2 regions of the Alteromonas sp. AWM4_230 genome follow, and region 1 is predicted to be linked to the other one. Evidence: predicted binding sites of a transcription regulator. Region 1 holds the regulator's gene; the other holds the start of a gene.
The links. Region 1 encodes FNR, which switches genes on or off when oxygen is low (the NO sensors DNR and NnrR bind a similar motif). Its sites were predicted from a motif close to TTGATCTAGATCAA; they were not measured.
Positions count from the first base shown of each region.

Region 2: a site for FNR is predicted at 1,979-1,992, ahead of ccoG (cytochrome c oxidase accessory protein CcoG). Genes of this name have one in related genera too.

Region 1 covers NZ_JBSWTB010000001.1:2,654,822-2,658,321, reverse strand. The annotation lists gene ACXACS_RS11465 (heavy metal translocating P-type ATPase) at 1-52, shown strand, start outside; gene ccoS (cbb3-type cytochrome oxidase assembly protein CcoS) at 54-284, shown strand; gene ACXACS_RS11455 (sulfite exporter TauE/SafE family protein) at 271-930, shown strand; gene fnr (fumarate/nitrate reduction transcriptional regulator Fnr) at 976-1,716, shown strand; gene uspE (universal stress protein UspE) at 2,003-2,926, shown strand; gene ttcA (tRNA 2-thiocytidine(32) synthetase TtcA) at 3,161-3,500, shown strand, end outside.
Region 2 covers NZ_JBSWTB010000001.1:4,266,149-4,269,648, reverse strand. The annotation lists gene ACXACS_RS18355 (serine/threonine protein kinase) at 1-488, opposite strand, end outside; gene ccoG (cytochrome c oxidase accessory protein CcoG) at 485-1,915, opposite strand; gene ACXACS_RS18345 (hypothetical protein) at 2,397-2,762, shown strand; gene ACXACS_RS18340 (DUF3016 domain-containing protein) at 2,881-3,426, shown strand.

The DNA of each region.
Region 1 (3,500 bases):
ATTAAGCAGTATCATAGTAGTGACAAACTCTACGCGACTTCTGGGCAAATAGTATGAGCATTATTTACGTTTTAATTCCAATCGCCATCATTATAGTAGCCGTCGCTATCGTAATATTCTTCTGGGCGGTTAAAACTAATCAGTTTGAAGATTTAGACCGTCAAGGTTACAGCATACTGTTTGACGATGACCTTCCGCCAGAAGAAAAAAAGCTCGCTGAACAACGCAAGCAACTTCAGAATACTAAAGTAGAGAAAAACCAAGGGCAGCATGGAGGGGATTAATTACTTCTCAGCTTTTCTTATCGGCTTAGCGGGCGGTGTTCACTGCGTGGGTATGTGCGGCGGTATAGTGGCAGCGCTAAGAATGGTGTCACCAAAAGGTGCTTCAGCAGTGCCTTACGCCCTAGCCTATAACATGGGGCGCATAGCTAGCTACACCATTGCTGGCGCACTGACCGGCGCACTTGGCAAAATTGCAGCAGACTATATTCCTCTGGCCAACTATGCCCTGTCTTTACTCAGCGGTATTATGTTGCTGTTGTTGGCCTGTTATTTAGGCAAATGGTGGACAGGGTTAACGGTGTTAGAAAACGCAGGCAAAGGTTTATTTTCTAAACTGCAGCCGTTATCTAAGCGTTTTTTACCTTTTAAAACCCCTTTTAGTGCTATTCCTTATGGGTTTATTTGGGGCTGGCTGCCTTGTGGATTAGTGTATTCAACACTTACTTGGTCTTTAGCGTCGGGGAATGCATTGCAGGGCGCTGCCATCATGTTTTTCTTCGGTTTAGGTACTTTGCCAACGCTACTCGCAGCAAGTGCAGGCAGTCAGTATATTGTTAGCAGTTTTCAAAACAATAACGTTAGACAAATAATTGCCGTAATAATGGCCATTTATGCAGCTTATCTTATTCATGGCGCAATCGTTTAAAAATGGGTGTATCATTATTGGGTAATCTTCAAAAGAGCATGTATTATGAGCAAAGGAAGCCAATTTTCTATTCACTGTCAAAACTGTAGCTTCAGTCACTTGTGTTTACCGGTGGCGCTGAACAAAACAGAAATCGAGTCTCTTGACGATATAATTGAGCGCAAAAAGCCGCTTCACAAAGGTGATACGCTCATTCAAACTGGCGATAAATTTCATTCGCTTTTTGCCGTAAGAACGGGTTCTTTTAAGTCATTTGTAACTAATCAAGATGGTGAAGAGCAAATCACTGGCTTCCACTTCCCTGGTGATATTATTGGATTCGATGCCCTGCGCGAAAGTAAGCATCAAAGTTACACCTCAGCGCTAGAAACCGCCATGGTATGTGAACTGCCATATGAAACCCTTGATGAAATGTCGGTTCAATTTCCTAAGCTACGCCATCAGATCATGAGCTTTATGAGCGCAGAAATTAAACAAGATCACGACATGATCATGCTTTTAAACAAGCGTACTGCCGAAGAGCGTTTGCTATATTTTATATCGCACCTATCTCAGCGCTTTGAAGAGCGCGGCTTCTCGCACAGAGAATTTCACCTAACTATGACCCGAAACGAAATCGGCAACTACTTAGGCTTAACGATAGAAACCATTAGTCGTCTATTAAGCCGTTTTCAGAAAGAAAACATTATCAAAGTAGACGGTAAATTGATCTCTATTTTGGATTTTGATCGGTTAAATACCAAGTTGGAGGCGTTAAATGGCCCTAGCGTAGTCTGTAACGGTTAATTTATTCTTCTGTTATCTTGAGCGCGCTTCATGCGCGCTTTTTAGTTTTAAGCTTTATAATTTCACTGTATCCCCTCATAAGTCACACCATATCCATTGAGCATGTAAAGCACCTTTGTTGTTCAATGAAGCCTTTTTACTTATCAACGAACTGTTAACGCTTGATCCAAAACAACTTACGTTTTTCAAAATGTGGTTTATAGTTAATGTAACTGGTTTATATAAACTGTTTTGAAACAATTTCGATGTCGACAGCCATACAAAGCTTTGTAGTTGAGGAGACGTTATGATTGAGTGTAAACGAATTCTTGCCGTGGTGGACGCGGAGCGCGACAACCAGCCTGCCCTAAGCCGTGCCTATGAACTTGCGTCAAAAACCGGCGCCACGGTTACCGCTATGATGGTGGTATATGATTTGTCTTACGATATGACAACCATGCTTAGCCCCGACGAACGTGAATCAATGCGCGATGCCGTTACAAAAGAGCACGCCAAATGGTTATCTGCCCAGCTAAAAGAACAAGGCTTTTCAGAGACCGATATTGTGGTTGAGTGGAACAACCGTGCTTATGAATCGATTATTTATTACGCCCTTAATAACCAAATCGACTTAGTAGTAAAAGCTACTAAAAAACATGACGACCTTGCCTCAGTAATCTTTACCCCTACAGACTGGCATCTAATGCGCAAGTGCCCACGCCCTGTCCTGCTCGTTAAAGAACACGACTGGCCAGAAGGCGGTGAAATTATAGCTGCAGTAAACGTAGGCAGTGAAGATGATGAGCATGCTGCACTAAACGACAAGCTTACGATAATCGCTAACGATTATGCCTCTTTGCTGAAAGGTAACGTTAATTTGGTGAATAGCTACCCTACAACTCCACTTAACATCGCCATTGAAGTACCAGAGTTTGACCCTGATACGTATCACGATGCGGTAAAAAATCATCACATGAAAGAAATGCGTAGTCACGCGCTGAAATATGGTATTCCAGAAAATAAATGTGTGGTGAAAGAAGGCTTGCCTGAAAAAGTTATCCCGCAAGTGGCTAAAACACTCGATGCCGAGTTAGTTGTAATAGGCACCGTGGGACGGGTTGGTATTTCGGCGGCGCTTATTGGCAATACTGCCGAGCACGTTATTGATGAACTAAATTGTGACGTACTTGCGATTAAGCCAGATGGGTTTGAATCACCGATAACCGTGTAGTTAACGACTTAATTGCGCTTAAATACCAAGACACTTGGTGGCGACAAATGGCGAATCGGCGATGGGCGTTTTTCATGAAAAAAACTGCGCATTTAGCGGTTAATTCCGAGAGTTAATCATACACGCTTAAATCAGTACTTAACGCTTCTCGATAAATTTAACAACACAGCCATAGTCTCGAAAAGGCGCTTTAATGTATAATGGCGCCTTTATCACAAACCAAGCTAGTTAATTATGAGTTTAGGCACAAGCAGTGCTGATGCGCCGACGTTAAACGCCGCGCAAAGTAAGCAAAAGTACAACTTCAACAAACTTCAGAAACGACTTCGTCGCAACGTGGGTAAGGCCATTGGCGATTTCGGTATGATTGAAAACAACGACAAGGTTATGGTGTGTTTATCGGGCGGTAAAGACAGCTATACCATGCTTGATATTTTATTGTTTTTAAAGAAGATTGCGCCTATTCATTTTGATATTATTGCGGTAAATCTTGACCAGAAGCAACCCGGTTTTCCTGAACATATCTTGCCCGAGTATTTAGACAGCATTGGCGTCGATTACAAGATTGTAGAAG
Region 2 (3,500 bases), 1.6 Mb from region 1:
AACAGAACCTGTTTGGGCTCATCAAGGTAACTTTCAATGTCAATTGAGGGGCGATCTGCAAACTCTTTAGCTGACGCAACGCGATGGATACGACCAATAAAACGCCCCATCCATTCGAGCTGATCAAGGTTGTCGTTTTCAAATTGTCTACCGCCTACCGAAGGGAATAGCGTAAATCGATAGTCAGTCTCTGCCACCGTATGATGATGGAGTGTTTTACCGTTTAAAGCTAAAGGTGCAGCCAATGGGATTTCGTTATCCATTAGCTCTGCAGCAAACGCGTGTTCTTCAAGAATTTGCGCATCTGTCCATCGACCTGGGCGATAGAATTTTGCCACATAGCGCTGACCGTCTTCAGCCAAAAATTGATAAACGCGGTTTTCATAGCTGTTGAGCGCTAGCAGGCCGCTTTGAAGAAAAATGCCCTGACTTTCCAGGGCATCTAATATGGTGTCTGGGCTAAGCCCAGAAAAAGAAAAATCTGTCATCGATAAAGGAACTTCGTTGGTTCATCAACCGTAACCGTTTCCCCATCAATAGTGGTGGTTACACTGATAAAAATATCGGTAACCGTATCTTCCAGATTATAAGCGTCCGTTGCAACAGAAATCGGCGTACTGTAAACCGCACCACCTTTAACTGTTACTTCTTGCTCGCCTATGTATTCGTAGTCAGGAAGACCTTTTACAGCAATAGTATACGTTTGCTCTTGCTGGGTTTTGTTGAGCACTTTTATGGTATATACGTTTTCAATAAGCCCTTCATTGGTCTCGCGGTACAGTGAGTTTCTGTCGCGGATGATGTCGACTTCAGTTGGGCTGCGTGTCCAAATATTGGCGAACAACAAACCTGTCATCACCAGAAGAACGACAAAGTAACCAATTAGTTTAGGTCGAAAAACGTGAGTCTTACCACCAGCAAGTTCTTCCTCTGAGGTAAAGCTTATCAAGCCTTTGGGGTAGCCCATTTTATCCATTACGCCATTACAGGCATCAACACAGGCACCGCAGTTGATGCACTCGTATTGAAGGCCGTTGCGAATATCAATACCGGTAGGGCAGACTTGAACACATAAATTACAGTCAATGCAGTCACCTAAGCCTTTTTCCTGCACCTGTTCGTGACTGAGCTTTCGAGGGCGTGGGCCGCGCTGTTCGCCGCGTTTTGCATCGTAAGATACGGTAAATGTATCTTTGTCGAACATGGCAGATTGGAATCGTGCATAAGGGCAAATGTGGGTACACATGATTTCACGCATGTAGCCTGCATTCCCGTAGGTACAAACTGCAAAGAAAATAACAGAAAACCCTGCCCAGAAACTGGTATCGAATGTGACGAAATCAACAAACAGAGCATCAATTGGCGTGAAGTAGCCGACAAAGGTTAGCGCAGTTAATAGGGCTACCAATACCCAAGCGGTATGCTTCGCCGTTTTACGCAAAAATTTATCTGCATCCATTTTACGCGCATCTAGCGCTATACGCTTGTTACGCGGGCCTTCGAACTTCTCTTCAAACCATGTGTATATGTATACCCATGTCGTTTGTGGGCACATAAAGCCACACCACACTCTACCTGCGAAGGTGGTGACAAAAAACAATGCAAAAGCGGAAACAATGAATATATAGGCCAGTAAGGTAAGGTCTTGAGGCCACAAGGTAAGCGAGAAAATAGTAAAACGTTGCTCGCCAATATCAAGCAGTACGGCCTGATGGCCGTTGTACTGAATCCATGGAATGATGGCAAAAAGGGCTAAAAAGAAAAGACCGAAGAAACGTCTAAACGTTTCCAAGGGGCCCTTTACGGCGCGCACATAAATACGGCTACGGGAGTCGTGACGTTTACCCTCTGTGGCTCCTTTGGGTTTATGTACTTTTACCGGTGTTACGTTTTTGACCGGTATTTGTTCATTCATAGCTTAACCTTATGTGACGTAACAAACTGCTTGTGCAGTATAACCGCGTTCAACACGTCATATTTAATATAGATCAATAATGCGGCGTATGGTCTATCTTTTTAAACTTTCAGTCAATACTGAAAGTTCAGAAAATAATGCTGGTGGCTTGTTATTTTTCTTTTGCATTATGTCATTTTGTAAATTTCTACATACAGCGACATGGCTAATAAGCGTAAAATTGAATAAATGGTTAGCCCTAAAAAGTGTCGGTCGAAAAAGTATACAAGTTATACCTTAGTATAAACTATCGTGTTTACAGTAAGTTAGATAACACACTACCATGCAGCGCAATTATGTGGCCAATAAGTGTCCAAATCATGTACAGTGAACCTTGTTGTAATACAAATTAGCAAAGCATTTATTAAGTATATTGTTGGTGAAAAGCGCACAAAGTAGGCGCTATTTGTTGTAAACCCCTATCAAAGTTAGCTGAGAAGTTATGTTACGGTTCTTTATTATCGCTGCGGAAATTATTGTTTTGGTAATAGTGCTGCGCTCTCCTTTTGTCCAGTATTTATTTGAAGATATTCAAAACTCTGTCTCTGACTGGCTGGTGTCCATTGCCACCCTTCCAGAGCGAAAAGAGTTACGTAGTTTGCAAGATAAAATAAATATTGAACTAAGCCCTTTGAAACCTTACCAGCAAAGCTACGTTAAACTAATTACCGCCGATGCTGCAAGCGTAAAACGCTTTCACCACACCTATTGTGAAAACGATGATATAAACCCTAATTTTACGGGAACTAAACGCGCAAAACTGTGCCTAATCATTAAGCAGTCGCCGGTTATGCAAGTTTCAAAGTGACATTAGCTTTTTGAGTAAGAAAAAGTTAAATCTAAAACTTTTCTAATGTTTTTTTGATTAATAACTTTCTCAACGCTTGCTAACTTAAGGTTAAACGACTGAATTTAGGAGCATGAAAGTGAATAAATTACGTACTTTTTCTTGTTTAAGTTGCGCCGCAGCCGTAGGGGCTCTAGTTGTTTTTGCGCCAACCCAAGCCGCTGAGGTAGAGATAACATGGGAAGAGCCAGAATCTTACAGCGATGTCAGGCCAGCCAATGAATCTCGTAAACGCTTTCGTGAGCGAACTTTAAAAGACTTAGAAGAACACATTACAGAATTAGCTAGCGACCTGCCCGAATCACAGGTACTGTCGATGACGGTGACAAACGTTGATTTGGCTGGTCAAGTTTGGCCGAGCCAGTTTGTAGGTTTTGGCAGCGGGGCTGGCAGCGATGTGCGAATAATTAAACGCATAGATATTCCAAGAATGACGTTCAGCTACTCGCTATCTAATTCTGATGGTCAGGTCATTTTAAGTGGTGAGGATGTGAAGCTTAAAGACATGGACTTTATGGAGTCGAATATCCGTCACAACCGCACCGAGTCGTTATCGTACGAGAAAGCCATGCTAAACGACTGGTTTGCTGATACGTTCTCCACGCAAGTCGCGGCAAACGATTAATACACCTTTTTAAAAAGGTAATAAAAAAGGTCACGTGTAGTGACCTTTTTTGTGTTTTTAGTCCAGGTTTGTTG